DNA from 2 places in the Streptococcus raffinosi genome. Region 2 is predicted to be linked to the other one. Evidence: predicted binding sites of a transcription regulator. Region 2 holds the regulator's gene; the other holds the start of a gene.
The links. The regulator Rex, encoded in region 2, represses fermentation and respiration genes when NADH is low (regulators of the CRP and FNR family bind a similar motif). The targets are predictions, from matches to a motif close to TTGTGAANTANTTCACAA.
Positions count from the first base shown of each region.

Region 1: the regulator Rex is predicted to act here: its motif matches at 7,863-7,880, upstream of QRD39_RS07360 (class II fructose-bisphosphate aldolase).

Region 1 covers NZ_JASUZV010000009.1:91,351-106,680, forward strand. The annotation lists gene rpsE (30S ribosomal protein S5) at 1-440, shown strand, start outside; gene rpmD (50S ribosomal protein L30) at 455-637, shown strand; gene rplO (50S ribosomal protein L15) at 766-1,206, shown strand; gene secY (preprotein translocase subunit SecY) at 1,223-2,518, shown strand; gene QRD39_RS07315 (adenylate kinase) at 2,650-3,288, shown strand; gene infA (translation initiation factor IF-1) at 3,406-3,624, shown strand; gene rpmJ (50S ribosomal protein L36) at 3,650-3,766, shown strand; gene rpsM (30S ribosomal protein S13) at 3,784-4,149, shown strand; gene rpsK (30S ribosomal protein S11) at 4,176-4,559, shown strand; gene QRD39_RS07340 (DNA-directed RNA polymerase subunit alpha) at 4,608-5,546, shown strand; gene rplQ (50S ribosomal protein L17) at 5,564-5,950, shown strand; gene QRD39_RS07350 (glutamate-cysteine ligase family protein) at 6,198-7,493, shown strand; tRNA gene QRD39_RS07355 (tRNA-Leu) at 7,692-7,777, shown strand; gene QRD39_RS07360 (class II fructose-bisphosphate aldolase) at 7,923-8,804, shown strand; gene QRD39_RS07365 (hypothetical protein) at 9,140-9,496, shown strand; gene QRD39_RS07370 (hypothetical protein) at 9,529-9,867, shown strand; gene QRD39_RS07375 (TIGR01440 family protein) at 9,880-10,440, shown strand; gene treR (trehalose operon repressor) at 10,496-11,206, opposite strand; partial or broken gene QRD39_RS07385 (DUF3459 domain-containing protein) at 11,338-11,643, shown strand; gene QRD39_RS07390 (M13 family metallopeptidase) at 11,743-13,638, shown strand; partial or broken gene adhE (bifunctional acetaldehyde-CoA/alcohol dehydrogenase) at 13,755-15,330, shown strand, end outside.
Region 2 covers NZ_JASUZV010000002.1:167,548-182,877, reverse strand. The annotation lists gene QRD39_RS02350 (NAD kinase) at 1-491, opposite strand, end outside; gene yjbM (GTP diphosphokinase) at 463-1,137, opposite strand; gene QRD39_RS02340 (CYTH domain-containing protein) at 1,233-1,808, shown strand; gene QRD39_RS02335 (ribose-phosphate diphosphokinase) at 2,123-3,094, shown strand; gene QRD39_RS02330 (cysteine desulfurase family protein) at 3,098-4,210, shown strand; gene QRD39_RS02325 (DUF1831 domain-containing protein) at 4,212-4,559, shown strand; gene QRD39_RS02320 (redox-sensing transcriptional repressor Rex) at 4,703-5,362, shown strand; gene QRD39_RS02315 (gamma-glutamyl-gamma-aminobutyrate hydrolase family protein) at 5,355-6,050, shown strand; gene radC (RadC family protein) at 6,110-6,796, opposite strand; gene QRD39_RS02305 (rhamnan synthesis F family protein) at 6,842-8,485, opposite strand; gene QRD39_RS02300 (ABC transporter ATP-binding protein) at 8,486-9,688, opposite strand; gene QRD39_RS02295 (ABC transporter permease) at 9,688-10,494, opposite strand; gene QRD39_RS02290 (glycosyltransferase family 2 protein) at 10,495-11,433, opposite strand; gene cps2T (beta 1-4 rhamnosyltransferase Cps2T) at 11,430-12,578, opposite strand; gene QRD39_RS02280 (glycosyltransferase family 4 protein) at 12,745-13,992, opposite strand; gene QRD39_RS02275 (DUF2142 domain-containing protein) at 13,996-15,303, opposite strand; gene QRD39_RS02270 (rhamnan synthesis F family protein) at 15,290-15,330, opposite strand, start outside.

The sequences.
Region 1 (15,330 bases), on a different contig from region 2:
GTGTTACTAAAGTTGTAAAAGGTGGACGCAACATGCGTTTTGCTGCTCTTGTTGTTGTTGGTGACCGTAATGGTCGCGTAGGATTTGGTACTGGTAAATCTCAAGAGGTTCCAGAAGCTATCCGTAAAGCAGTTGAAGCAGCTAAGAAAAACCTTATCGAAGTTCCTATGGTTGGTACAACTATTCCTCACGAAGTTCGTTCAGAATTTGGTGGAGCGAAAGTATTGTTGAAACCAGCTGTTGAAGGGGCTGGGGTTGCCGCTGGTGGTGCAGTTCGTGCCGTCATCGAATTGGCTGGTGTTGCTGATGTAACATCTAAATCTCTTGGCTCAAACACTCCAATCAACATCGTTCGTGCGACTGTTGAAGGATTGAAACAACTTAAACGTGCTGAAGACGTTGCTGCTCTCCGTGGCATCTCAGTATCTGACTTGGCATAAGAAAGGAGATTATAATGGCTCAAATTAAAATTACTTTGACTAAGTCTCCAATCGGACGCAAACCAGAACAACGTAAAACAGTTGTTGCTCTTGGACTTGGTAAATTGAATAGCTCAGTTGTTAAAGAAGACAACGCTGCTATCCGTGGTATGGTCAATGCAGTTTCTCACTTGGTAACTGTTGAAGACGTTAAATAAAAAATGATTTAAGTCGTAAGGGTTGCCTTGCGACTTAAACTGAATTTCATGTATAGGCGAGTTTTTAATCAAGCTACCTTACTTGGTTAGAGGCGCTAGCATTTTACAAAAAGAGGAGAAAATTAATAATGAAACTTCATGAATTGAAACCTGCTGAAGGTTCTCGTAAAGTCCGTAACCGTGTAGGTCGTGGTACTTCATCTGGTAACGGTAAAACTTCAGGCCGTGGTCAAAAAGGTCAAAAAGCTCGTAGTGGTGGTGGCGTACGTCCAGGATTTGAAGGTGGACAAACTCCATTGTTCCGTCGTCTTCCAAAACGTGGATTCACAAACATCAACGCTAAAGAATACGCACTTGTAAACCTTGATCAATTGAACGTCTTTGAAGATGGTACAGAAGTAACTCCAGCAGTTCTTAAAGAAGCTGGAATCGTTCGTGCTGAAAAATCAGGCGTTAAAGTTCTTGGTAATGGCGAATTGACTAAGAAATTGACTGTTAAAGCAGCTAAATTCTCTAAATCTGCTGAAGCAGCTATCACTGCTAAAGGTGGTTCAATTGAAGTCATCTAATGAGGGGTAACTCATTATGTTCTTTAAACTATTAAAAGACGCATTGAAAGTCAAAAACGTTCGTAATAAGGTTCTATTTACAATCTTCATTATTTTCGTTTTTCGTGTAGGAACTCATGTAACTGTTCCTGGTATCAATGCGGAAAGTTTGAAACAATTAAGTGATTTACCTTTCTTGAACATGCTTAACTTGGTGTCAGGTAATGCTATGAATAACTTCTCTATCTTCTCGATGGGGGTTAGTCCTTACATTACGGCATCAATCATTGTCCAACTTTTGCAGATGGATATCTATCCAAAATTTGTGGAGTGGGGTAAACAGGGTGAAGTTGGCCGTCGTAAATTAAATCAGGCGACTCGTTATATTACTCTTGTTTTAGCATTTGTTCAATCGATTGGTATTACAGCTAGTTTCAATACACTCTCATCAATTTCATTGGTTAAGACACCTAATGTTTCAACCTATTTGTTGATTGGGACAATTTTAACTGCTGGTAGCATAATTGTGACATGGCTTGGTGAACAAATTACTGATAAGGGCTTTGGTAATGGTGTGTCAATGATTATCTTTTCTGGTATCATTGCTTCCATTCCAAAGATGTTCTCAACAATTTATGAGGATTTCTTTGTCAATGTTCGTTCAGGAGAATTGACTCGTTCATATATCATCGTCGCATTGTTGATTGTGGTAGGTTTGGCGATTGTCTTCTTTACGACATTTGTACAACAAGCAGAATATCAAATTCCAATTCAATATACGAAATTGGTTCAAGGGGCTCCAACGAGTTCATACTTACCTTTGAAAGTCAATCCAGCTGGTGTTATTCCCGTTATCTTTGCTAGCTCGATTACGACAATTCCAAGTACGATTCTTCCATTCTTCTCGAAGGTTTCGTGGTTATCTCATTTACAAGGACTACTCTCGTATAATACACCTAGTGGAATGATTACCTATGCGATATTGATTATCTTGTTCTCATTCTTCTACACATTTGTCCAAGTTAATCCTGAAAAAACTGCTGAAAATCTTCAAAAGAATGGGTCTTACATTCCTAGCGTTCGTCCAGGTCGTGAGACTGAAAAGTACATGTCTTCATTACTTAAGAGATTGGCAACAATCGGGGCTGTATTTCTCGCATTTATTTCATTGGCTCCAATTGCGGCTCAACAGTTTATGCACCTCACAAGTTCAATTGCACTTGGTGGTACATCACTCTTGATCTTGATTTCAACTGGTATTGAAGGTATGAAACAACTTGAAGGTTACCTTTTGAAACGTCAATATGTTGGATTTATGAATCTCGAAGACTAAGTCTTCTCATGAACAATCGAGAGGGAAAGAAAGATTGCTTTCTGCCCCTTCTCTTTTGTTTTTTGATAACTCTACCAAGTCTATTAAATCTTGATAGAGTTATTTGAAAACAAAAATAAGGAGTTCGTAAGATGAATCTTTTAATTATGGGTCTACCAGGCGCTGGTAAAGGGACACAAGCTGCAAAAATCGTTGAAGAATTTGGTGTAGCTCATATCTCAACTGGTGATATGTTCCGTGCTGCTATGGCTAACCAAACAGAAATGGGAACTTTGGCAAAATCATTCATCGATAAAGGTGAATTGGTTCCAGATGAAGTGACAAACGGGATTGTAAAAGAACGTTTGGCTCAAGACGACATTAAGGAAAAAGGATTCCTTTTGGATGGTTTTCCTCGCACGATCGAACAAGCTCATGCCTTGGATCAAATCTTGGGTGATCTTGGTTTGGAGCTTGATGGAGTAATCAATATCGAAGTGGATCCATCTTGCCTTCTTGAACGCTTGAGTGGTCGTATTATTCACCGTAAAACAGGTGAAACTTACCATAAAGTATTCAACCCACCAGCTGACTACAAGGAAGAAGACTATTACCAACGTGAAGATGACAAACCTGAAACGGTAAAACGTCGCCTTGATGTTAACATTGCTCAAGGTGAGCCAATCATTGCACACTATCGTGAGCTTGGCCTTGTATCAGATATTCAAGGTAATCAAGATATTGAAGATGTATTCGCTGATGTTAAAAAAGCGATTGCAGCAATTAAATAATTATTTAATCTTACTTGCGTATCAGACTCAAGCATGATATAATACTTTAGTCTGACTTATAATTGTTACCTCTGTGCTCAGAGGAAATCAAATCGAAATTTTAGGGGGTACTTTTGCGTGGCAAAAGAAGACGTGATTGAAATTGAAGGTAAAGTTGTAGAAACTATGCCTAATGCTATGTTTACTGTTGAATTGGAAAATGGACACCAAATTTTGGCGACAGTTTCTGGTAAAATCCGTAAAAACTACATTCGTATTTTGGTCGGTGACCGTGTGACTGTTGAAATGAGTCCTTATGATTTGACACGTGGACGCATCACATACCGCTTTAAATAATCGAAATAATTGGAGGGATTAAAACATGAAGGTAAGACCATCGGTTAAACCAATTTGCGAATACTGTAAAGTTATTCGTCGTAACGGTCGTGTTATGGTAATTTGTCCAACAAATCCAAAACACAAACAACGTCAAGGATAATATAGAAAGGAGAAATCATGGCTCGTATTGCTGGAGTTGACATTCCAAATGATAAACGTGTAGTAATTTCACTTACTTACGTATACGGTATCGGACTTACAACATCTAAGAAAATCTTGGCTGCTGCAGGTGTTTCTGAAGACATCCGCGTTAAAGATTTGACAAATGATCAAGAAGACGCCATCCGTCGTGAAGTGGATGCGATTAAAGTTGAAGGTGACCTTCGTCGTGAAGTAAACCTTAACATCAAGCGTTTGATGGAAATCGGTTCATACCGTGGTATCCGTCACCGTCGTGGACTTCCTGTCCGTGGACAAAACACTAAAAACAATGCCCGCACTCGTAAAGGTAAAGCTGTTGCGATTGCAGGTAAGAAAAAATAATTAAAATAAAATAGGAGGTAAAAACATTGGCTAAACCAACACGTAAACGTCGTGTGAAAAAGAATATCGAATCTGGTATTGCTCACATTCACGCTACTTTCAATAACACTATTGTTATGATTACAGATGTGCATGGTAACGCTGTAGCATGGTCATCAGCTGGTGCTCTTGGTTTCAAAGGTTCTCGTAAATCTACACCATTTGCTGCACAAATGGCTTCAGAAGCTGCTGCTAAATCTGCACAAGAACATGGTCTTAAAACAGTTGAAGTAACTGTTAAAGGTCCTGGTTCAGGTCGTGAGTCTGCTATCCGTGCTCTTGCTGCTGCAGGTCTTGAAGTAACAGCAATCCGTGATGTAACACCTGTACCACATAATGGTTGTCGTCCTCCAAAACGTCGTCGTGTGTAATCTTTAATAACAATAGTACACAAGGTTCGTTTCGAGGGAGTATAATAAATGATTGAGTTTGAAAAACCAATAATAACAAAAATTGATGAAAATAAAGATTACGGCAAATTTGTCATCGAACCACTAGAACGTGGTTATGGTACAACTTTGGGTAACTCTCTTCGTCGTGTACTTTTGTCATCACTTCCAGGTGCTGCCGTAACATCAATTAAGATTGATGGAGTACTCCACGAATTTGATACCGTACCAGGCGTCCGTGAAGACGTGATGCAAATCATCCTTAATATTAAAGGACTTGCTGTAAAATCTTACGTCGAAGACGAAAAGACAATTGAACTTGATGTCCAAGGTCCAGCTGAAGTTACTACTGGAGACATCTTGACTGATAGCGACATTGAAATTGTTAACCCTGATCATTATCTTTTCACTATCGCTGACGGCGCTTCTTTGAAAGCGACTATGACAGTAGCTACAAACCGTGGTTATGTTCCAGCAGATGAAAACAAGAAAGATGATGCACCAGTGGGAACATTGGCTGTAGATTCAATCTACACACCAGTGAAAAAAGTCAATTATCAAGTTGAACCTGCCCGTGTAGGTAGCAATGATGGTTTTGATAAATTGACAATCGAAATCATGACAAACGGAACAATCATCCCTGAAGATGCCCTCGGTCTCTCGGCTCGCGTTTTGATTGAACACTTGAACTTGTTTACTGACCTTACTGATGTTGCTAAAGCTACTGATGTAATGAAAGAAACTGAAAAAGTGAACGATGAAAAGGTGCTTGACCGTACCATCGAAGAACTTGATTTGTCTGTACGCTCATATAACTGTTTGAAACGTGCCGGTATTAATACCGTTCATGATTTGACAGAAAAAACTGAGCCTGAAATGATGAAAGTCCGTAACCTAGGTCGTAAATCTCTTGAAGAAGTCAAAGTTAAGTTGGCTGATCTTGGACTTGGACTCAAAAACGATAAATAATAATATAGGAGGATAACATGGCTTACCGTAAACTTGGACGCACAAGCTCACAACGTAAAGCGGTTCTTCGTGATTTGACTACAGATCTTATCATTAACGAAGCAATCGTTACAACTGAAGCACGTGCTAAAGAAATCCGTAAAACAGTTGAAAAAATGATCACTCTTGGTAAACGTGGTGATTTGCACGCACGTCGTCAAGCAGCTGCATTTGTACGTAACGAAATTGCATCTGAAAGCTATGATGAAGCAACTGATAAATATACATCAACAACTGCTCTTCAAAAACTTTTCTCAGAAATCGCACCTCGTTATGCTGAACGTAACGGTGGATACACTCGTATCCTTAAAACAGAACCACGTCGTGGCGATGCTGCCCCAATGGCAATCATCGAACTTGTTTAATTTTTATCAATTTTGTTGAGTGTTATGATGATGGAATAGCTCTGCTTTTCTTAGTCTAGCTCTGGTCTACCGCTGGGCATTCGCCTAGCGGGAACACTCATCATAAAATGGGAATAAATAAGCATGTAACGCTTGTTTACGAAAGATAATACGGTTGTTTTTCGTAAGCAGGCGTTTTTTAGTCTATAAATCGTCTGAATATTTTGATATAATGGGATAAACTTATTTTTAAAAGGGGAATATTATTTTGACAACAGCCAAGGAACTTCTTAAACAAAGGTATTATTTGCCAATCAAGGAACAACCCGGACTATTTGTAGGAATCGAGTTGGAATACCCTGTTGTTAATTTGAGCGGGAACGCTACGGATGTCTCTCTTACAAAACAACTTTTAATCTATCTTATTGATAATTTTGGTTTTAAAGCGGATAAATTTGATTCTGATAATAATCCTATTCAGCTTATTGAGCAAGCTTCTGGAGATATGATTCTTTTCGAAGTCTCATATAATACGATTGAATTTGCATTTGCTAAGGCTAGTCGGATTGCTGAGGTTGAAGAACGTCTGGATACTTACCTTAGTATGATTCAACCATACCTGCGTAATCATAACCATGAGTTGCAAGGTTGGGGTGTTAATCCTAATTGGGCTAAAAATGATAATAGTCCGGTAAAATCACCTCGTTATGAGATGCTTATGGATTTTCTTGAGCTTTCTAAAGCCAAAAATAATTCCTTCTTTCATAATTACCCGGAATATGGGTCTTTTATCTGTGGGAGTCAAGTGCAGTTGGATGTCTCCAAGATTTCCTATTTAAGAGTTCTCAACGCTTTTAATCAGATCGAGGGTCCTAAAGCGGTATTATTTGCTAATTCGGAATTTTGGGGTTCTGATTGGGATTTAGCAATTTCGAGGGATGTTTTTTGGGAGAATTCCATGCATGGTGTCTTTGAAGAGAATGCCGGGATTTTCCCAAGAGTATTCAAGAATGAAGATGATTATTTTTCTTATTTATCTGAGACAGCTATTTTTACTGCAAAACGGGCTGAGGAAACCTACTATTTTGAACCGATACGAGCTAAAGACTATTTGAATAAATCAGCTATTCAAGCCTGGTCTATTCATGGTAATGAAGTTTCGATTAAGCCGAGTGAGGACGACTTTAAAACGCATCGATCTTATCAATTTCAAGATTTAACGACTAGAGGAACTATTGAATTTCGAAGTGTTTGTACGCAACCTTTTTCAGCGACTTTCGCACCAGCAGCCTTTCATCTGGGGCTGTTAGTCAATTTAGAACGTTTAGAAAATATTTTAAAAGATTCCCCATTTTTTGAAGCTTTTGACTTTGATTATCCAAGAATTCGTCGTTTATTTTCGAAAAAGGATATTTCTGATACAGACCTTAAATTGATTTTCCCTTTAACAGAAGCGTTATTGGTTTGTGCAGAGGATGGTTTAAAATCACGTGGTTTTGGAGAAGAAATTTACTTAGCTCCTCTTAAAGAGAAGCTGAAAGCATTGAAAGTACAATTCGATTAGTTTTTGATTGAGCTTGAAGGTTTCTATAAATTTTGGAGTGAAATATTAAAAAATCGTTGAAAAAGTATTGACGATACTCGACAACAAATGGTATTATATAATAGTTGTTTCGAATGAGGCAATGGAAAGTTTAGTTAAAAACTTTTCAAAAAGTGTTGACACAATTTGTCAGACTTGATATAATAATTAATGTTGTTAGCGGAAATGGCGGAATTGGCAGACGCGCAGGACTAAGGATCCTGTGACCGCTTTAGGTCGTGAGGGTTCAAGTCCCTCTTTCCGCAGAGTAACCAGTCGGTTGACTGGTTTTTTTGTATTAAAAAATCAAAACGCTTACAAATTGTAGAAAAGCTAGTTTTTTGAATCTAATTGTGATAGAATAAACATGTAAACGGGTTCAAACCCAAAAAAATATAGGAGGCCTTTATAATGGCAATCGTTTCAGCAGAAAAATTTGTCCAAGCAGCTCGTGACAATGGTTACGCAGTCGGTGGATTTAACACAAACAACCTTGAGTGGACTCAAGCTATCTTGCGTGCAGCAGAAGCTAAACAAGCTCCAGTGCTTATCCAAACTTCAATGGGTGCTGCTAAGTACATGGGTGGTTACAAATTGTGTAAAGCTCTTATCGAAGATTTGGTAGAATCAATGGGTATCACTGTACCAGTTGCTATTCACCTTGACCACGGTCATTACAACGATGCTTTGGAATGTATTCGTGAAGGGTACACTTCAGTTATGTTCGATGGATCTCACCTTCCAGTTGAAGAAAACCTTGAAAAAGCAGCTAAAGTTGTTGAATTTGCACATGCTAACGGTGTATCAGTTGAAGCTGAAGTTGGTACAATCGGTGGTGAAGAAGATGGTATCATCGGTGACGGTGAATTGGCACCAATCGAAGATGCTAAAGCTATGGTTGCAACTGGTATCGACTTCCTTGCAGCAGGTATCGGTAACATCCACGGTCCTTACCCAGAAAACTGGAATGGTCTTCACCTTGATCACTTGCAAAAATTGACAGAAGCTGTACCTAACTTCCCAATCGTATTGCACGGTGGATCAGGTATTCCTGATGATCAAATCCAAGCAGCTATCAAACTTGGTGTTGCTAAAGTTAACGTTAACACTGAATGTCAAATCGCATTTGCTAAAGCAACACGTAAATTTGTTGCTGAATATGAAGCAAATGAAGCAGAATACGACAAGAAGAAACTCTTTGACCCACGTAAATTCTTGAAACCAGGTTTCGAAGCAATTACAGAAGCTGTTGAAGAACGTATCGACGTATTCGGTTCAGCAAACAAAGCTTAATTAGACTAAATAAGCTTGAAAATAAAGGGTTTGTCCAACATGGACAAGCCTTTTTCTTATGTTTTGCCACAGATTTGCCACACTTATTGTGTAAGAGTATCAAGGATAGGTATAATTTGATCCTTTGTTTTTTTAGTGATATGCAAATAAATTTCTGTTACTCGACTACCTCTAGAATGTCCAGCACGATTCTTCCCGGATCTTGTTTTTTTGTACGGGAGCAAATAGTTGGCTACTGCGAATCGATCTGTGATTGAGAGCAAACAAATTTTTAAGAGCGGATATGGCTTTGGTTGATAGATTCTATTTCCTAACTTTTTAAGATATGCTATAATATGAATATGTTTGATAATTATATTGTACCTGTATTTTTTGGTGGTGGAGCTCTTGCTCTACTTGGTTTATTGTTATTTGGTTGGGCCTTGCCTTCATTTTTGAAGGGGAAGTGGTCTTATTTGATTTCCTTGTTAGGTTTAGGCTTGGTTGCTTTTGCTTACTTTGATGGGGCTATTGTTGTCACTTATAAAGTATGGCTCGGTTTACTAGGCGTTATCATGATTGGTTGGGGCCTTCCTTTCAACAATCGCAAGGGACGTCGTGCTATGACCATTTTTTGGAGTATCATGGCAATCGTTGTGGGAATTGCTGCTATTGCGTTCACAATTGCTTATGGTGTTATTAACCGCCACTAACATGAATCTTTAAAACATGCTATAATAATGGCATGTTTTATTTTATGACCCTATCATTTATTATTATGCCTGCCTTGGGTTGTTTCTTAATTGGTCTGGCTTTTGCTAAATCAGATCGTTGGGACTATTCTTGGATTTTATCCTTAATAGGTTTGGTGGCCTTTATTTCATCTTTTTGGCATATGGCGCGTGTAGACCTATGGTTTATGCTTAGCTATAGTTTTGGTCCTTTTTTGACGGGATTTGGTTTTTCTTGGGACTTAAGTAGGAAACGTCGGATGCAGTTGCTACTGTTAGGGGCATTTTTCCTTATCTTTTTTGTGATTCTATATTATCTTATTGTGCGAATCCTAAATACGGCCGTTGTTTAAAGGAGGCTTGTGATGTTGTTAGATTTAGAAGAGAAGACACGGGTATTAGTGGAAGATATTGTTGAACGATCTGCAATTAAGCGGGGAGCTATCTTTGTTTTGGGTTTATCGTCCAGTGAGGTTGCTGGTGGAACTATCGGCAAAGCCTCTAGCCGTGAAATTGGTCAACGAATTGTGAAGACTATTCTTGAGGTTTTGGAACCGAAAGGGATTTACTTGGCTGTGCAAGGTTGTGAACATTTGAATCGTGCTTTGGTCGTTGAGCGTGAGCTTGCTTTGGCTAAAGATTTGGAAATTGTCAATGTGCTTCCAACTTTGCATGCCGGTGGAAGTGGTCAGTTGGCTGCTTTTGATTACATGAAGGATCCTGTTGAGGTGGAAGAGATAGTGGCTCAGGCTGGTATTGATATTGGGGATACCTCTATTGGTATGCATGTGAAGAGGGTTCAAGTTCCTCTTCGCCCCATTACTTCAGAACTGGGTGGAGCTCATGTGACTGCCTTAGCGAGTCGTCCTAAGTTGATTGGTGGTGCTCGTGCTGAGTATTTATCAGATCCTATTCGTAAAAACTAAAAAGTATCGGATGCTTATGTGTCCGATACTTTTTATGTTGGTTGGTTCTTTATCTTCAGTGATGACGCTTGGCATAATCGACAAATTTGAACTTTTCAAGTTTGTGTCGGCTTTCAGTGAACTGAAACTGATTTCCATTATCCAGATAAACTTTTGAGCGTATGCAGACGACGTGATGATCTTTGCCGATATCGATGAGGATTTTGTCTTGCTCGGTAATGTTATCAATGGTGATTTCTTTAAAGGCATGAGAAATGCTAAGGTGGAGCTGATTCTCAAGATAATCATAGATGGAGTTCTCAGCGATGCTGCGGTTGAGTTGAGGCATAAGTCTCGCATCTAGGTAATCAATATCAACGACAGAGGCACAACCATCAACTACTCTTTGACGAATAAGACGCCAAACCTGTTGGCTTTTTGAAAATCCAGTTTTTTCTGAGAGATTGGTGTCAACGATGATTTTATCTAGAGAGATAACGTTGGTTTGTGATTTAATGCCTTGTTGTTCTATGAGCTCTTGGTAACTGGTTAAGTAAGATACAGGGAAGTTCACTTGTTCTTGACTAATAACTTGAGAGCCTGATCCATGAATCTTTTTAACCAGACCCTCTTCAACGAGTAAAGCCAATGCCTTTCGTATGGTGTCTCGACTAACTTGGAAAGTTTCTACTAATTCTTGCTCGGTGGGTAGAAAGTCTCCAACTTGATATTCTTTGCTATGAATAGCTTTTTCTAAATCTTTATAAATAACCTGGTATTTTTTCATAGCTCTCCTTATTTGTTGGCAAAAAAGCATACAACTATTGTTTTTTTCAAAAAATATGGGTAAAAAACCCGGAACACTTGCAGACAAATTTGCAATCGTTTACAATTAGTTTATCAAGTCAATCAGATATTGTCAAAAAAGAAAAGGAGATTCAAAACGGACCAATCTTTAATTTCTATAAAGAATTGATTCGCTTGCGTAAAGAAATGTCTATCATTTCAGAAGGAAGCTATCAGCCAGCATTTGAAGATAGCAAGCAGGTCTACGCCTTTGAACGCCACTTAGACGGTCAAAAACTCTTGGTACTCAATCATTTCTATGGAAGTGAAGCTGAAGTGGCGACTCCAGCAGAATATCAGTCAGGGCGCGTGCTCTTGTCAAACTATGACGATGCAGAGCTTGCTGAAAAGGTAGTTCTTAAACCATATCAAACCTAGGCAATCCTAGTTAAATAAGCCAAACTTTCCTCAGTAAATGCTTTTGCTGGGGAATTTTGTTATAATGAAAGCACTTTTAATGTTGATGGAGGAAGTGTAATGACACGCTTACAAGATGATTTTTACCATGCGATTAATGGTGAGTGGGAAAAGACAGCAGTGATTCCCGATGATAAGCCTCGTACAGGTGGTTTTTCAGATTTAGCAGATGAAATAGAAAACCTCATGCTTGAAACAACGGATCAGTGGTTGGTGGGAGAGAATGTTCCTGACAATGCTGTTCTACAAAACTTTATAAAGTTTCACCGTATGGCTGCGGACTTTGATAAACGTGAGGCAGTTGGTATCGAGCCTGTTAAACCTTTGATTGAAGAATACAAGAAGCTTTCCTCATTCTCAGAATTTGCTTCGAAAATTGCTGACTATGAGATGTCTGGAAAGCCCAATGCGTTCCCGTTTGGTGTGTCTCCCGATTTTATGAATGCCCAATTAAATGTTCTTTGGGCTGAAGCACCACGTATTATTTTACCTGATACAACCTATTACACTGAGGATAATGAAAAGGGCAAGGAGCTTTTGGGAATCTGGCGTGAGACTCAAGAAGAACTCCTAGAGAAATATGGCTTTACAGTTGAAGAAATCAAAGATACCTTGGACAAGGTTATCGCTCTTGATGCTAAGTTAGCCAAGTATGTCCTTTCGAGTGAAGAATCTTCTGAGTATGTAGAACTCTACCACCCATATGATTGGGAAGACTTTACCAAGCTAGCACCGGAACTCCCACTTGATAACATCTTCACAGAAATCTTGGGTCAAGTTCCTGATAAAGTTATCGTTCCTGAAGAACGCTTCTGGACAGAATTTGCAGAGGAATATTACTCAGAAGCAAATTGGGAGTTGCTTAAGGCGGACTTACTTATCGATGCTGCTACATCTTGGAATGCCTATTTGACAGACGAGCTTCGTATCTTGGCTGGAAAATATGGTCGTGCGCTTTCAGGAACACCACAAGCCATGGAAAAGAAAAAAGCAGCCTACTATTTGGCACAAGGCCCTTACAATCAGGCTTTAGGACTTTGGTATGCTGGTGAAAAATTCTCTCCAGAAGCTAAGGCAGACGTTGAAGCCAAAGTGGCAACTATGATTGATGTTTATAAATCACGCCTTCAAACTGCGGATTGGTTGGCACCAGAAACACGTGAAAAGGCTATTACGAAACTTAATGTTATTACGCCTCACATTGGTTATCCAGAAAAACTACCTGAGACATATGATAAGAAGATTATTGATGAGAACTTGTCACTTGTTGAGAATGCACAGAAGTTAGTCGAAATTTCAGTTGCACATAGTTGGAGCAAGTGGAATAAACCTGTTGATTACAGTGAGTGGCATATGCCTGCCCACATGGTTAATGCTTACTATGACCCACAGCAGAACCAAATTGTTTTCCCAGCAGCTATCCTTCAAGCACCTTTCTATGACCTTCACCAATCGTCATCAGCCAACTACGGTGGTATTGGTGCTGTCATTGCTCATGAGATTTCCCATGCCTTTGATACAAACGGTGCTTCCTTTGATGAGAATGGTAGTCTTAAGAATTGGTGGACTGAAGAAGACTATGCAGCCTTTAAGGAACGTACTGACAAGATTGTGGATCAGTTTGAGGGCTTGGATTCTTATGGTGCCAAGGTCAACGGCAAACTGACTGTTTCTGAGAATGTGGCTGACCTCGGTGGTGTAGCCTGTGCCTTAGAAGCAGCTAAACGAGATAAGGATTTTTCAGTTCATGAATTCTTTGTTAACTTTGCGACGATTTGGCGTATGAAGGCGCGTGAAGAATACATGCAAATGTTAGCTAGCGTGGATGTCCACGCTCCTGCTAAATGGCGTACCAATGTTATCGTGAGCAACTTCGACGAATTTCACAAGGAATTTGACGTCAAAGAGGGCGACGGCATGTGGCGTGCCCCAGAAGAACGTGTGATTATTTGGTAAAAAGTGATGAAATCTGTCCAAAAATGGACGGATTTCTTTATTTTTATCAATGTAAGGGTTTACATAATGTGTAGAAAACGCTATAATAGACTTGTGTTAAAGCTTGTGAAGTTTTTAACAAGTATTCAAAGGAGTTTCATATGACTAAACAAACTAAAGATGTTCAAACAGTAATTGATGAATTAGCAACAAAGGGGGTTGAAGCCCTCGATGCTATGGCTAACTTTACGCAGGAGCAAGTGGACCATATCGTTCACCATGCTGCGATTGCTGCCCTAGATAAACACATGTACTTGGCAAAATTGGCTGTTGATGAAACAGGACGTGGTATCTATGAAGATAAAGCCATCAAGAACATGTATGCTTCTGAATACATTTGGAATAGTATTAAATATGATAAAACTGTAGGCGTTATTGCTGAAGATAAAGAACAAGGTTTGGTTTCTATCGCTGAGCCTGTTGGGGTTATCTGTGGGGTTACACCAACAACTAACCCAACTTCAACAACGATTTTCAAAGCCTTGATTGCATTGAAAACACGTAATTCTATCGTCTTTGCCTTCCACCCTTCAGCTCAAAAATCATCTGCAGAAGCTGCTCGTATCGTTCGTGATGCAGCGATTGAAGCAGGTGCACCTAAGAACTGTATCCAGTGGATTGAAGAGCCATCTATTGAAGCAACTGGTCTTTTGATGAACCATCCAAAGATTGCTACCGTTCTTGCGACTGGTGGACCTGGTATGGTTAAGGCTGCGTATTCAACTGGTAAACCTGCCCTTGGTGTAGGTGCTGGTAACGTTCCTGCCTACATTGCAGCTGATGCTAAAATTAAACGTGCTGTTAATGATATCATTGTTTCAAAAACGTTTGATAATGGTATGATTTGTGCCTCTGAACAAGGAGCAATCGTTGATGCTGCTGTTTATGATGAAGTTAAGGCTGAATTTGAAGCCCATCAATGTGTGATTATCTCTAAAAAAGCTGATATTGCTAAATTGGAAAAAGCCGTTCTTAACGAAGCACGTACAGCTGTAAACGGAGCGATTGTTGGTCACTCAGCTGTTGAAATTGCAGAAAAAGCTGGTATCAAAGTTCCTGCAGGTACAAAAATGCTTTTGGCAGAAATTCCAGATGCAACTATGGAACACCCACTTGCCTTGGAAAAATTGTCTCCAGTACTCGCTCTTATCAAATCTGATGGTGTTGAAGATGGATTTGCCAAAGCAGAAGGGATGCTTAACTTAGGTGGTCTCGGACATACAGCTGTTATCCATACTGAAAATGAAGACCTTCAACTCCAATTTGGTATTCGCATGAAAGCCTGCCGTGTATTGGTAAACAGCCCATCATCTGAAGGTGGTATCGGTAATATCTACAACAATATGATTCCATCATTGACTCTTGGATGTGGTTCACACGGTCACAACTCAATTTCTCATAATGTTAGCTCATTTGACCTTCTTAATATTAAAACACTGTCAAAGCGCCGCAATAACATGCAGTGGTTTCGTGTCCCACCAAAAATTTTCTTTGAAAAAGACTCAATAACTTATTTGCGTCACATCAAGGCTGAACGTGTTATGTTAGTCTGCGACCCAGGTATGGTTCAGTTTGGTTATGCAAATTTGGTTAAACGACAATTGGAACTTAACCACAATGACCCATTGATTGAAGTCTTCTCAGATGTTGAAC
Region 2 (15,330 bases):
ACAGACAGTCCATCCCCACGGAAGCTCTCAAATAAGATGTCATTGAGGCAGACATCAGCTGCCATAGTTTTTTCATTACGTTTAATAGCTGCTTCATTGAGCGCAATTGATGTAAAGGAACGGCCATCAGCCAAGGTTAGCTTGACATTTAAGAGCGGGTAAGAAATCTTCTCGCCACGATCCTTACGCAAGGTTTCAATCAACTGCTCAACCTCACCATCTAAATAATCTGTATAAAATCCCAAATGCCCCGTATGAATGCCAACAAAACGGACACGAGCAAGCTCTTTTTCATACATATGAAAGGCTGATAGCAACATGCCATCACCACCGATAGAGATAACCACATCAGGATTTTTCTTAGTTAAATAAAAATCAGGATCGTCTCGAAAGGCATTAAAAAGTTTTGAGGCAACACGCCTACTCTGGGGCTTGCCATTAGCAATAATAGCCACCTTCATCTCATCCGAAAAGGTCTTCATCTGTGTCATCACTATTTCCTACACTATCTTTCAAAGTTCTGTTGATTGGATCAAAGAGCAACTGAGCATCTCGAATATCATCACGTATCTTACGCATCTCTTCATCAAGCTGATAGGCCATGCGTGCCGTATTTTCCAAGCGGAGTTTAATCTCCTCTGGAAAATTTCCCTGATATTTATAATTAAGGGAATGTTCAATAGTGGCCCAAAAGTTCATGGCCAAAGTCCGAATTTGAATTTCGGCAAGGATTTCCTTACGACCATCAATGGTATCAACAGGATAAGACACGATAACATGATAAGAGCGATAACCCGAATGTTTACGGTTTCTGATATAGTCTCGCTCTGAAACAATAGTCATATCACTACGATGACGAAGCAAAGCCAAAACCTCATCCACATCATCGACAAATTGGACCATAATACGCAGTCCAGCAATATCTTGCATTTCCTTGGCCAAATTCTCAACAGACAGGCCACGTAGGGCAATTTTTTCCTCAATGGAAGCCACTGACTTCACACGGCCCGTCACAAATTCAATGGGCGAGTGACGATTTTTCTTACGAAATTGTTTACGAATGCCTCGGAGCTTAATTTTGAGCTCACCTACGGCCTGAATATAGGGGTCTAAAAATTCTTCCCAATCCATGGTCAAGATAGGACTCCTCCTTGTCAAAAGCTTTAGTTTTTTATAAAATAAAAACAATCTGTTATATTATACCATATTTAAAGGACGAGGGAGGGACACACATGAACCATTTAGAGATAGAGTACAAAACTCTACTCACCAAAGATGAGTATAATCGTTTGGCTATGCTTTTCTCCCATGTAACACCTGTTACACAAACAAACTATTACATTGACACCATTCAGGGTGATATGAAGAGCAAAAAGTTGTCTTTACGCATCCGAACGCTTCCGACTCATGGAGAACTGACTCTGAAAATTCCTGAGAAGGTTGGAAACATGGAGTACAACGTCACCATGGATTGTGCAGAGGCTAAGGCTATGACCAAGTCACTTGACTTTCCCGATTGCCAAATCAAGTCCATTCTTCTGGAGCGTGGGGTTACGTTAGAGGACTTGACCATTCTCGGGCATTTAACCACAACCCGTCGTGAATACCAGACCAACATTGGGCTTATGGCCCTTGATGTCAATGTTTACGCTGACAAGAAAGACTATGAACTGGAGTTGGAAGTTTTGGATGCCGAAAAAGGCAAAGATGACTTCGATGCCTTTCTTAAAGAAAATAACATTAACTTTAAATATGCCAAAAGTAAGGTAGCACGCTTTGTAGCTACTCTCAAGCGCGATAAAGACTAATTAACAATAGCTGATAAAAAATCTGCTCATTAGTTACGATGCCAGTCTATAAAAAAATTCATTCCATTTCTGAGACAAGGTTTGTGCCTTGTCTTTTTTGATAACCAAAGGAGTAGCCAGAAATACCATTACTGTTTGGTCTAAAAACGCATACAAGAGACAATTTTTCTCTAAAGGTTCGTCATTTTCGTTCATATCATAGTTTGATGGCTGAAATTTCTGCTGCTTTTTGCTAAAATAGAACTATCTGTAGTTTAATTTATAATAGCCCTAACTGGGCTTAGCACTTATTTATTAAAGGAGTCACCATTATCATGGTACATCAAAAAGCAAACCCACAATTGAAATTGTTCTCTCTCAGCTCAAATCCCGAAATTGCTGAAAAAATTGCTGAGGCTACCGGATTGCCACTTGGTAAAGTTTCTTCACGTCAATTCTCTGATGGAGAAATCATGATTAACATCGAAGAGTCTGTTCGTGGGGACGATATCTATATCATCCAATCTACTAATAAACCTGTCAACGACTACCTCTGGGAATTACTAATCATGATTGATGCCTGCAAACGTGCCAGTGCAAACTCTGTCAACGTGGTAATGCCTTATTTTGGTTACGCACGTCAAGACCGTATCGCTGCTTCACGTGAACCAATCACTGCTAAATTGATTGCCAACATGCTTGTTAAAGCTGGCGTTAACCGCATTTTGACTCTTGATCTTCACGCTGTCCAAGTTCAAGGTTTCTTTGACATTCCAGTGGATAATCTCTTCACGATGCCTTTATTTGCGGCATACTACAACGAAAAAGGATTCACAGGTAGTGATATTGTCGTTGTTAGTCCTAAAAACTCTGGTGTCAAACGTGCTCGTGGCTTGGCAGAATACCTTGATGCCCCAATCGCTATCATCGACTACGCCCAAGATGACGCTGAACGTGAAGAAGGCTATATCATCGGTGAAGTTGAAGGCAAAACAGCCATCATTGTTGATGATATTCTTAATACTGGTAAAACTTTTGCCGAAGCTGCCAAAATCCTTGAACGTGCTGGTGTGAAAGACATCTATGCCGTAGCTAGCCACGGTCTCTTCGGAGGTGGAGCTGCTGAAATCCTCAACGTTGCACCAATCAAAGAAATCTTGGTGACAGACTCCGTTGCAACTAAAGAAAAAGTTCCAACAAACGTTAAATACATTTCAGCAAGTAAGCTCATTGCCAACGCTATTACTCGTATCTTTGAACGCCAACCACTTAGCCCACTCTTTGCTTATAAATCTAATGAGGACTAAGTTATGGTTTATTTGGACAATGCAGCGACAACACCATTGAATGCCGCTGCTATCTCAGCTATGACCCATGTCATGACTGAAACCTTTGGAAATCCATCGAGTCTTCATGCTTATGGGCGCCAAGCTTCCAGAGAACTCCGTGAAGCACGTGAGGAAATGGCCAAACAGTTCGACGTTCCTGCCCGCAAGCTTATCTTCACTTCTGGTGGGACCGAGGGAAATAATACAGCTATCAAAGGTTACGCCCTCGCCAATCAAGCTAAGGGGAAACATTTGATTACGACGGCCATTGAACACCACTCGGTCCTTCACACCATGGCCTATCTGGAAGAACGCTTTGGTTTTGAAGTAACCTATATTCAACCGAAAAATCAGGTTATCACAGCCCAACAAATCGCTGACGCTCTACGTGACGATACCATTCTCGTTTCTGTCATGTATGCCAATAACGAAACTGGCCAACTGCTTCCTATCAAGGAAATTGGGAACTTACTCGCTGACCACCAGGCTGCTTTCCATGTGGATGCCGTTCAGGTTGCAGGGAAACTTCCTATTCACCCTGAGGAACTCGGTGCCGATTTCGTCTCTATCAGCGCCCACAAATTCCATGGACCTAAAGGTGTCGGCATGCTCTATCATAATGACTTGCACTTTGACAACCTTCTCCATGGTGGTGAACAAGAGGAAAAACGTCGTGCCAGTACTGAAAATCTAGTCGGAATTGTAGGGATGACCGCAGCTTACAAGCAAGCCAGCGACCACTACCAAGACAATTACCAACATGTGGAAACAATTCGTCAGACTTTCCTAGACGCTCTTACCGTTCCTTACGAGATTAATAGCGCTGGTCCTAGCCTACCTCACGTTATCAACATCAGTTTTCCTGGTAAGGAAAATGGTCCTCTCTTAACTCTGTTAGATTTGGCTGGTTTCGCTGTCTCAACGGGCTCTGCTTGTACTGCCGGAACTGTTGACCCCAGCCATGTCATTCAAGCCCTCTATGGCAAGGATTCTGACAAGCTTAAGACTGCTATCCGTATTAGTTTATCAGAGGATAACACTGCTGAAGAACTTCTAGCTCTGGCCGAAAAACTTAATCAAATCATAGGAGACTAACATGGCATTTGAAAAAAGCATTCATTTAGCTGACTGCAAATACCGTTATAGCATCAGCCCCAATGTCAAAAAATTCACCCTACGTGACACGACTTTTGTGCAAAATAAAATCGGAAACTACGAGTTACACCGCCTACTCGAAAAAGTACCTAACTCAGGCGAAGGTTTCCCACTTAAAATCACTATTAACAAAGACTTGACCGGCTTCAAATTGTCCATCACAGACAAATCTGGTCTTCGTAACGTTAATATCTTTAAAAAAGAAGACCACCACATCTTACAAGAAAAATTTTATTTCTTGATGCAGAGTCTAGTTGATCGTCAAGTATTTGAGCAAGAAGAAGTCTAAGACATTTTTCTAGCTACATAGAAAGCGCCTATCCTTGTGATAGGTTTTTTATATCGCTTCATTTACACTCTTTTGTTGCAATCTTCACAATCTTTTCTTAAAATATAAGATATTCAAACTAATTCAAGAAAGGAAAGCGATCAATGACTTTTGAGAAAAACATCCCAAACGCCACCGCCAAACGTCTCTCTCTCTACTATCGTATTTTCAAACGATTCCATCGTGAAAATATTGAAAAAGCAAGCTCCAAGCAAATTGCTGAAGCTATCGGGATTGACCCTGCTACTGTTCGTCGGGACTTCTCTTATTTTGGTGAGTTAGGTCGTCGTGGCTTTGGTTATGACGTGAACAAGCTGATGACATTTTTCGCTGAACTCCTTAACGACAATTCAACCACCAAGGTACTCCTTGTTGGGGTTGGGAATATTGGACGTGCCCTCCTCCACTATCGTTTTCAAGAGCGTAACCGCATGCAGCTGGTCATGGCTTTTGACACGGACGATAACGAATTGGTAGGCACTCAAACTGAGGACAATATCCCTATCTATGGAATTTCTCAAATCAAAGATAAGATTGCCCAAGAAGACATCAAAACAGCCATCCTGACAGTGCCATCTATCAAGGCACAGGAAGTGGCTGATCTTTTGGTTGAAGCTGGCATTGAAGGCATCCTCTGCTTCTCTCCAGTCAACCTTAATCTTCCTCGCCATGTGGTTGTCCAGTACGTGGACCTCACTAGTGAACTACAAACCCTACTCTATTTCATGAAAGAAGAAGAAAAATCAAGGAGAAGTAATGACTAAACCTATTATCGGAATCACAGCCAATGTAAGGCCAAACCCAGCCCATGAAGATATTAAGTGGTCCTATGCTCCAACTGGCTTTGTCGAAGGGGTTCAAAGAGCCGGAGGCCTAGCAATCCTCCTACCTGTTTCTGATCCTTCGGAAGCCAAGAGCTACATCTCCATGATTGATAAACTCATCCTCATTGGTGGACAAAACGTTGACCCTAAATTCTACAACGAAGAAAATCATGCCAGTGAAAATGACTTCTTCCTCGAGCGAGACCTCTTTGAGATGGCACTGATTGAAGAAGCTACCAAACAAAAGAAACCAATCTTTTCAATCTGTCGTGGGACCCAACTCATGAATGTTGCCCTTGGTGGTAGCCTCCACCAAGATATCGAACACCACTGGCAAGACAAACCTTCGGATTATCTTTACCACGAGATGGTGATTGAAGAGCACAGCAAGTTGGCGGAAATTTACGGTCGTGAAACCTCTATTAACTCTTTCCACCATCAAAGCATCAAACACTTGGCCTCTGACCTTCGTGTCATTGCGCGTGACCCTGAGGATAACACTGTTGAAGCGGTTGAGTCAAACACGCCAAACCTTCGCTTCTTAGGCGTACAATGGCATCCTGAGCTTCTCCTAGACAAACGTGAAGAAGACCTCAAACTCTTTGAATACGTCGTTAACGAACTATAAAAGCAACTGAGACTGCACTCAGTTGCTTTTATAGTATTTCTATATTATCGGGACTCTTACTAGAGCTCAAAATCCTCTCTTTCCTCTCGGAAAGAATAATAGGTGGATTTGCCTACAATCAAATGATCAAGGAGACAAATCCCCAAGTCATTGCAAGACCGTTTTATCTTTTGCGTAAAATCAATGTCATTATGACTAGGGTAGGCCTCACCAGACGGGTGATTGTGAACCACTATTAAAGATGTCGCCATCAGATGACAAGCATAATGCAAAATCTCACGAGGCTCTGCAATCGAACGACGCACCCCACCAATAAACACCGTCTTTTGCTGAATGATACGATTCTGCGTATCCAGGTAAATGGCCACCAAATGCTCCTGAGGCTTGTCCCCAATATCCAACATCATACGACGGGCCACCTGCTGACTAGACATAATCTGCTCAGAACGAGCCAACTCAGCCTTCTCAATCCGCTTAGACAGCTCCACCATAGCCTTCAACTCGATAGACTTCACACGCCCAATACCAGGAATGGCCTGAAGTTCATTTAAAGACAAACGAGACAAATCCGCCAAACTCGTCATCCCTTTCAAAATACGACTAGCCATAGATAAGACCGACTCCGACCTAGTTCCCGTCCGCAGCACTATGGCCAACAGCTCCTGATCTGACAAAACCTCCGCCCCCTTCTGCAAGAGACGCTCACGAGGCAAAAGTCCCGACTCCTCAGCTACAATACTATACATAAGAAAAAACCTCCTACTTACTTATTCGTAAGTGGGAGGGGGAAATTAAACGACTGAGGTTTTTTTTAAACCTATTTTTCTTAAAAAGGCCTTTTGATAGGCTGAAAACTTATCCTTGAGTGTCAGTGGTTTCGGAATCTGTTCCATCTCAGCAAGATGAACCTTATATCGTTCGGCATAAGATATTGCTTCAGAAGTTATTATACGATAATCGATTCCTTCATCCCAAACTTTTCGATAAAAGAGATAATCCAGAATATTCTCATCAAAATGATAAAAAATGGGTTTATCCTTTAGTATAATTTTCCCCAAAAAATCTTTTGACATCCACATGGAGCCTTGGAAAACATAGAGTGAATTATTAGTAGCTTTTAGACATTGGTTATTTAAGTCAAGTTCCTGATTATGGTTTAAAGTGCTGATTGAGTCTGTCCAATAAAGTTCCTTAGACAAATCAGCAAACACCAGACCAACCTCTGGAAAATGTGTAAAAATTGATACTAGTCTCTCTTCATCTAATAGCATATCCACTAGAGCATGTCTTGTAGCTTCATCAACAAGGCGACCTTCATTTCCAAAGTCTGATGTGTGGAAATGCCCAACAAAGTCATACTCTCTAAGCTGAGAGTACAAAGATACTAAAGCATGATAATGATTTTCAAAAGTTTGAGAAACAAGCTGGAATCTATCTTTCTCAAAACAATTTAATAAGATAACCTCAACTTCATTTCTATCGATATGGCTTGAAAGGGTAAAATAGTAGAAAGCAGACAAACTTGTGTCCGTAAATACTTTTAGTCTCTCTACATCACTAATGTGTACATGAATAGCTAAACGACAATTGAACCTTGTAATTGTGTTAAAGTTAGAATCAACCATCTTATCATCTAAAAATACCAAACTATCAGGGGAATGATAACGGTTCAGATGCAACTTGATTAGTGCCACCGGATAAGTTGATCGGTTAGTAAGATAATCTAAAAGTAGTTTTCCTTTTTTCTCATCACCTGTAAAAGCTTTCAATTTAATAAAGGGTACCTTATGCTCAAGGGTACTTATTGGTCTGTAATAAGAAAAATCAGGGTGAATTAAATCTTCTGCCTCTTCATCAATGGTATTAAAGACAGCATCATAATGAAAACCTGCTTCAACCAGAACACTAGTAACTTTAGTTTCGTAATTGTCAATAACATCTTGAACGTCGATAAAAGTCTTTATAGAAGTCCAAAATTTTTGAAAGGCATCTGAAGCAACAACATGCTTTTTGAAAGATATAAAATAACTTTGTAGATGCTCATCGAAATATTTGGTTTTTCTAAAATTCGTCATTCCCCAAAAGTCAACATTCGAGTGTTTTTCAAAGCCTTCAACTAGGTCAGTCATATCCCATAGAGGACCAAAGCAAGTATCATTCATGAGTGTGACTAAATCGAAATCCGTTAAATGGTCAAAACCGACATGAGCCATACCATCTCTCCAAGCTGCAAAATCAAAGCCTAGATTTTCTCTTTGTAATACCTTCTCTACACCCAGATCTTTGAGAGTTTGTAATGCGGACCCTGTTAGTTGACTATTTGAAATCACAATAAGTTTAGAAAAAAGTGGTCTAAGCTGCTCTAATTGATAGAGCACATGACCACTTAATTCGTTGTACTTATTATAATGAACATACAACAAGAGACGTTTCATTTATTCCTTAATCTCCCATTTTCCATTTCTCTGAACCATACCAGTTGCAGAATCTTTTGCTGACTTATCATCATCTTCAATATCTGTTCGATTTAAAAGAATGACTGGTGAATTAGCTGAATCAGCAAAAGCAATCATCTGATCATCATTATCTCTTATAGAGACTTGAAGCTTGAGCTTAATATCATTCAGATGAGCCAAACTGCATTTATATGTGAGTGTTTTTCTTCCTGAACCACTGGTCTTATTGTCCAAGGAATTGTCATTATAAATCCAGATACCACGGTCAATATCTGTAATTGAAAAGGCAATATAGGTCTCAATATCTTCATTCACATCATAAGAAATCTCGAATGAAATATCTTGATCAGGACTGATAATATTTTCAGTCAAAAGTTTAACTTGTAAATTAGTGATTTTGGGATTTTCAACCACCACATCATCATTTGAAACTTTTTGACCAGCAGCATTATCAAAGCTATATTGATTGGCAACTTCATCAGGATCACCAACAACTTTGACTAGACCATGTTCAATCAGAACTGCCTTATTACAGTACTTTTTAACCGCTGACATGTCATGGGTCACCAAGATAGTTGTCTTTCCAGATTGCTTACGTTCCATGAAATAATCATTACATTTACGTTGAAAGGCCTCATCACCCACGGCCAACACTTCATCAAGGATGAGGATATCACCTTGGGCCTTGATAGCTACAGAAAAGGCAAGACGAACCTGCATACCACTTGAGTAGTTCTTCAACTTTTGATTCATGAAGTCATGAAGTTCAGCGAAATCTACAATGTCATCATACATGGCGTCTACTTCTTCTGTTGAGAAACCAAGCATAGCCCCATTCATGTAGACATTCTCACGGCCAGTCAATTCTGGGTTAAATCCAACCCCCAGCTCAATGAAAGATACCAACTTACCATCAATGGTAACCTTACCTTTTTCTGGAACATAAATCTCAGAAATAATTTTTAGAAGCGTTGATTTCCCTGAACCATTACGTCCAACAATTCCATAAAAATCACCTTTTTCGACTTCAAAAGAAATATCTTTCAAGACATGTTGCTCAGTATACCCTTTAATCCCTTTAAAGCGATTAACAAGAGTTGTTCTTAGACTCTGGCTCGCCTCAGTTGGCAATTTAAAATACTTACTTACATGATCTACTTTTACAGCAATATTATTTGACATTATAGAATCTCCGCAAATCGTTTAGCATTTCGATTAAAGACAAGGAAACCAATGATAAAAATCACAACAGGAATCGCATAAGGAACAAAAGCAATCAATTTATTGTTAATAATATCCCATCCTCTTGGGTTAACTGGGTCAATGATAAAATGACGCATATCCTGTAAAATCTGAGCGATTGGATTCAGCATCATAACCTTTGCAACAAACGTCTGGTTTCTTTGAAGAAGGTAAGTGATGGAATAGATAATCGGACTCGCATACATACCTGCTTGAAGAACAACTTCCCAGACAGGACCAATATCACGGTATTTAACAAAGAGTGCCGACAAGATAAAAGCAACTCCCATGGCCATTAAGAGAACCTCCATGAAAAGAGGAATAATGACCAAGGTATTAATACCAATCGGAACCTGATTAATTAAGGCAAATGCAAAAACAACCACTAGGTTAATCAAGAAGTTAATTGCAGCTCCTAGTACAGATGAGATAACAATTGTTTGCTTCGGAAAGTTTAGTTTACGTAAGAGATCACCTCGTGAAACAATAGAGAGCATTCCCATATTGGTAGCCTCAGTAAAGAAACTCCAAAAAATCATGGCTAGAAGTAAGCCTACAGCATAGTGTGGTGTCCCGTCATCAAATCTCAAAAAACGAACGAAGACAAGATACATAATTGTAAACATCATCAACGGTTTCAAAATAGACCAAAGATAACCAATAAAAGAACCCTGATAACGTAATTTAAAATCTGTTTTAATCAGTTCCTTAAGTAAAACTCGATTTTTCTGACTAAAGAATTCCATTTAGTCCTCCTTATACATGAATTTTGTCAAAATCAAACTCGTAAATACAAAGGTGTGAAAGGCTCTATTTTTACGATAACCATATGTTTTCAAACGACGATAACGCTCGCCTAACCCTTGATCCATTATAGTCACAAAGTTCTCAACCAGCTCTTTCTTTTCAGCATCCAGTGGCAAAGAAAGAAGATTTTCCGCCTGATTTTGACTAGCCCTAATCAACTTCCAGTATTTATTGAATAAGGTCTGAGGTCGAATCCAATTCTGCATACGTTTACGAAGCGTTCTAGCTCCTAGAACATTATCCGCATGCTGACGGTAAAGTTCTGTCGGTTGATCAACATAAACTAGATTTCCAAATGCTGAAGCGAGCAAACCTAAGTACCAATCATGCATTAGAAGTTCACGGACCTCATTACCAGTCCATAACTCAGCAAGAGCATGATTAATCATAGCGACACCACCCGTAACAGTGTTTTCAGTCATTTCTTGAACCAACTCGGTGTTAGCATGATCTGACTGAGTACGTATCATACTCTCATGAAGAACCTCTAAATCCTGATTCACAACTTTTAAATCAGTATAGACCAGAAGAGGTTTATCAGATGGATAGCGATTAGCTTCATCAAGTTGAACGTATAATTTTTCAGGAAGCCAGATATCATCCTGGTCAGAGAAAAAATAAAAGTCGGATTCTTGGTATTTTAAAAGTGTAAAGAAACTCTTTATAACGCCTAAATTCTCAGTTTGATCTGGATTGATAAAGACAATGCGGTCATCTTCCAAAGAAAAACGTTTGATAATATCTCTCGTTTTATCCTTAGAACCATCATCACGAATTAATAAGGTCCAATCAGTATAAGTCTGTTGCTGAATACTCTCTATTTGCTCTGCTAAAAAGTTCTCGCCATTATAAGTAGACATGAGAATAGTTACTTTCATGATAAAAATAGCTCCTCGTATTCACCCACGATTTTTTCCCAGGTGTAATTTTCTTTCATATTTGCTTTAGCAGCATTTCCCAAGTCTTCAAATGACACTTGACCATCTACAGAATCAATCAAACCCGACAGATTTCCATCCTCTTTGTTCCAATACAAGGCAGTCTCTTGAGCAACCTGATGGTTAAAGTCTACGTTAAAGATAAGGTTGAGATTCGTTTGAGCCAGAGCTTCTAATAAACCTGGATTCGTTCCACCTACTTCATGTCCATGAATATAAGCAAAAGCCTGGTTTCGGATATACTTAAGCAAATCCTGATCATAGACAGTTCCCACAAATTTCACACGTTTATCTTTATCAAATCCTGTTATCCGTCTTAGTTCATCAAAGTAAGGATTACCTTCATGATTACAGATAATAACAAGATCACGTTCTGTAGAGGACTTCATAAACTCTCGAATCGCCGTTTCATAGTTGTTTTCTGGAACAAAACGCCCTAATATCAAATAATATTCTTTTTCTTGAGTTTGCCATTTTTGATACCAATCTCGAACAGAGTCATCCTCAGCAGTCAAGGTCGTCTTTGATAAATCCGTTCCATAAGCAATAAAAGTTGTATTAGACCACGGATAGGTATTATGAATATAAGTCTCAATACCTCGATTATCAGAAATAATGAGGTCTGCATACTTTGTCATTTCTTTTTCAGAGTATTTGAGATAACTTTGAACAGGTTTAGACCACTTAGCACGCTTCCATTCTAAACCGTCAGGATTGACTAAAAGAACTCCACCAATAGACTGAATTTTCTTTGAGAAATAGGCGATGAAGGCACCTATAGTATTTCCTAAAATATAAAAAATCGGTTCCTGAATTCCCTCTTTTTTAATAAACTTCAAACTATAATTGATAGCCATCATATCATAAGCTATAACACGCGCAGGACCTAGTTTGGGAGGATTAACTGTAAAACAATCCGCTCCCTTATAATCAAAATGCTTGCCTGTACGTTCATCCGATAAGCAAGCCACATGATAACGTATTCTAGGCGATACCTTATGCGAGACCAATTTCTCAACAAATGTCTCGAAGCCACCGTACTGAGCGGGTAAACCACGACTACCTATGATAAAAATATCCTTCAAAGTTTACCTCCATTCGCCACGTCTCTAAAATACACAGAATCATACATAGTAGCTTTTATTATACCATTTTGGAAGGTATTTTGCATGACTGAACAGAAAGAGTAAAACAAAAAGGCCGTCAAAAAACGGCCTCTCTATCCATAGACATGGAAAACTATATTCTATCTTAATTTATTTTCTTAAGCTGAAATAATTTCTTTATAGCAGATTTGACACTCTTTGTTAGAGCTTTTTTAGTATTTAGAAAATCTATGTCAGACTTATTGACTTTTTTATGATGCAATTCATTATCCTCAAGCTTTTCAGTAATATTAGCGTAAACACTCTCAAGAGAGTATCTCTCTTTCAAACTAGGAACAGCTTGTACTGCTTCACGTTTCTCTTTATTAAATTGAGCAAGGGTATCTGAAATGATTCTTGTTAATGCTTCTAAATCACCCAAATGGTATATATGACCTTGCTCATTCATATATTCAAAGGCAGATCTGTGTCCTGCATTATCAGATAAAATTGTTGGAATGCCATTTAAAACAGACTCAACGTAAACAAGACCAAACGTCTCCATACTAGATGGAAAAACTGCTAAATCCTTATCAGTAATCATAGACCAAGGATCGTCTACATGTCCTAAAAAGGAAATAGACTTCAGATGATGTTCTGCAATATAATCATCACAAATTTGTTTATAGTCCTCATCCCATGCCCCTAAAAATACAAGCTCAGTTCCTTCTAGATTAAGTAATTGAAAGGCCTTAATCAACTCAAGCTGATTTTTTCTCTGAGTCAAACGACCAACTGAAATGATACGATTATGGAAATTTGAGTCTGTTTTAATCTCTTCTTTTGGATCCATTTGAGTATATGGGGCAAAGGAATAAATCTTTCTGTTAGGAAAATACTTTTCCAAATCTTCTGTTAAAGCGCCCGTAACAGCAAAAATGTCATCTGAGAATTTATCTATAAAGTCCAGTTTTCCCTTATAGTAACCAAATTCTCCCTCAGGAAATTCATGGATTAACCAAAAATGTTTGACATTCTCAAAAGCCGCAGCAAGTGCGCCTTGAAAAACATTTACCGTATTACTGATGACAAGGTCTACCTTGTTATCTACGATAATATTTCGAATATCTTTAATATTCTTATTGTAGGAGGTCACTCGCATAAAATGATTACCTGGTGAGCCACCTGGTGCTTCTTCCCACCACCATTTGACTGCTGTAAGACCATAGGTTTCAATTCCTGCATTCTGCAATGCTGTTCGATATTCTTCTTGAGATGGCACTTTATAATCCGGAAAAACATTCAAGACACGATAACCTTCGTCTACTAGAAATTTCATCAAATTGACGATAGAAATTTCAGCACCATTATCCAGAGTCCCTGTCGGTGAAATAAATAAAATTGTCTTAGTCATAAATTATGCAAATACCCCCCAGTAATGGAAAAGAATCAAATACATAGCAACTAGGAAATTAGCTACTAAAGTCACTGTTGCTATTTTCAATCGTTTATGTCGAGATAAATCGATATTAGCCATATTAGCTACTAGAGGTAATAAAAGAATGATAAATGGCGTAAAATAACGTCCTTGAGAACCAACTGATATATTAGCTCCCTTACCAAGAACAAGAGGTGTCCACTGGATATACATCACTGTAATTGCAGCTAAAATCTCTAATAAGAAGAGAATCCATGATGCATTTGCGAAATCTTTGGTAAAGAAATCCTTCTTGCTTGAGAGAAATAACAGAGTCAAAACCATAATGTCAATGAAAATTAACCAAAGTGGCATTTGCAAGGTAAGATTCCCAAGGTAGCCAAACATTCCAAGGGACAAGATACCATTCAAATTATCATTCAACTCAGGATTGAAAAGTGTATTACGCAAGACGTCTCCATAATGGTGAAGACCACCCTGATTCTTCATCAAAAATTGAAGAACCGCAACAACACCCAAAATAAAGAGAAGATAGAAGACTCCTTTAAATTTCGAAATAAAGGCCTTGACTGCTTGCATTGGACGATTTAGGAAGGCAAGGGCACCTTCAAACTTAAACGGTACAAATGGTATTAATCCCAACACTAGAATGTTATTTGGTTTAGTCGCTAAAAGCAAAATCGCAAGACCTATCACTTGAATAAGATTACGATTGGTAAAACGTTTAGAATAGGCAAGATTGGTGATAAAACCAAGAGCCAACATCACTTCCAAGTAGTTCATCACATCATAAGAAAGAGATGAAGCCTGTTGAACCATAATAGGTAAAAGCGATATAAACATTAGGGCTGTCTTTCCATACTTGAAATAACGTATTAAAAAGTAAATTCCTAGAATATAAGCCAATGCATTAAAAATACGGCCCATATAAATGATCATACCAACTGTAGGACTAATCCAGCTTCCAATCGTCATCCCTATCAACTGTGGAATAAATGAGATTGATTTCAAACTCACACCAAAATGAAAAGGTTCCTTACTCATATCAATTTTTTGAGCAAAAATCTGTTTATATTCTGCCAGTTTAACCTTATCATTACTTGGAATCTCGTTCATCCACTTAAAAGATTTCTCAGTTGGTTTATGTAAAGTTTCCCATGTCATGCGTGCATGATTTGTCTCATCTGGCACACGATTAATCGGAAATACAAACATAAATGAGAAAATAAAAATCGTTGCTAATATGAAAAATAAATTTTCAACTTTTATCTGTTTAATTCTGTTCAAAATAAGTCACCATTTCATCTTTCTTGC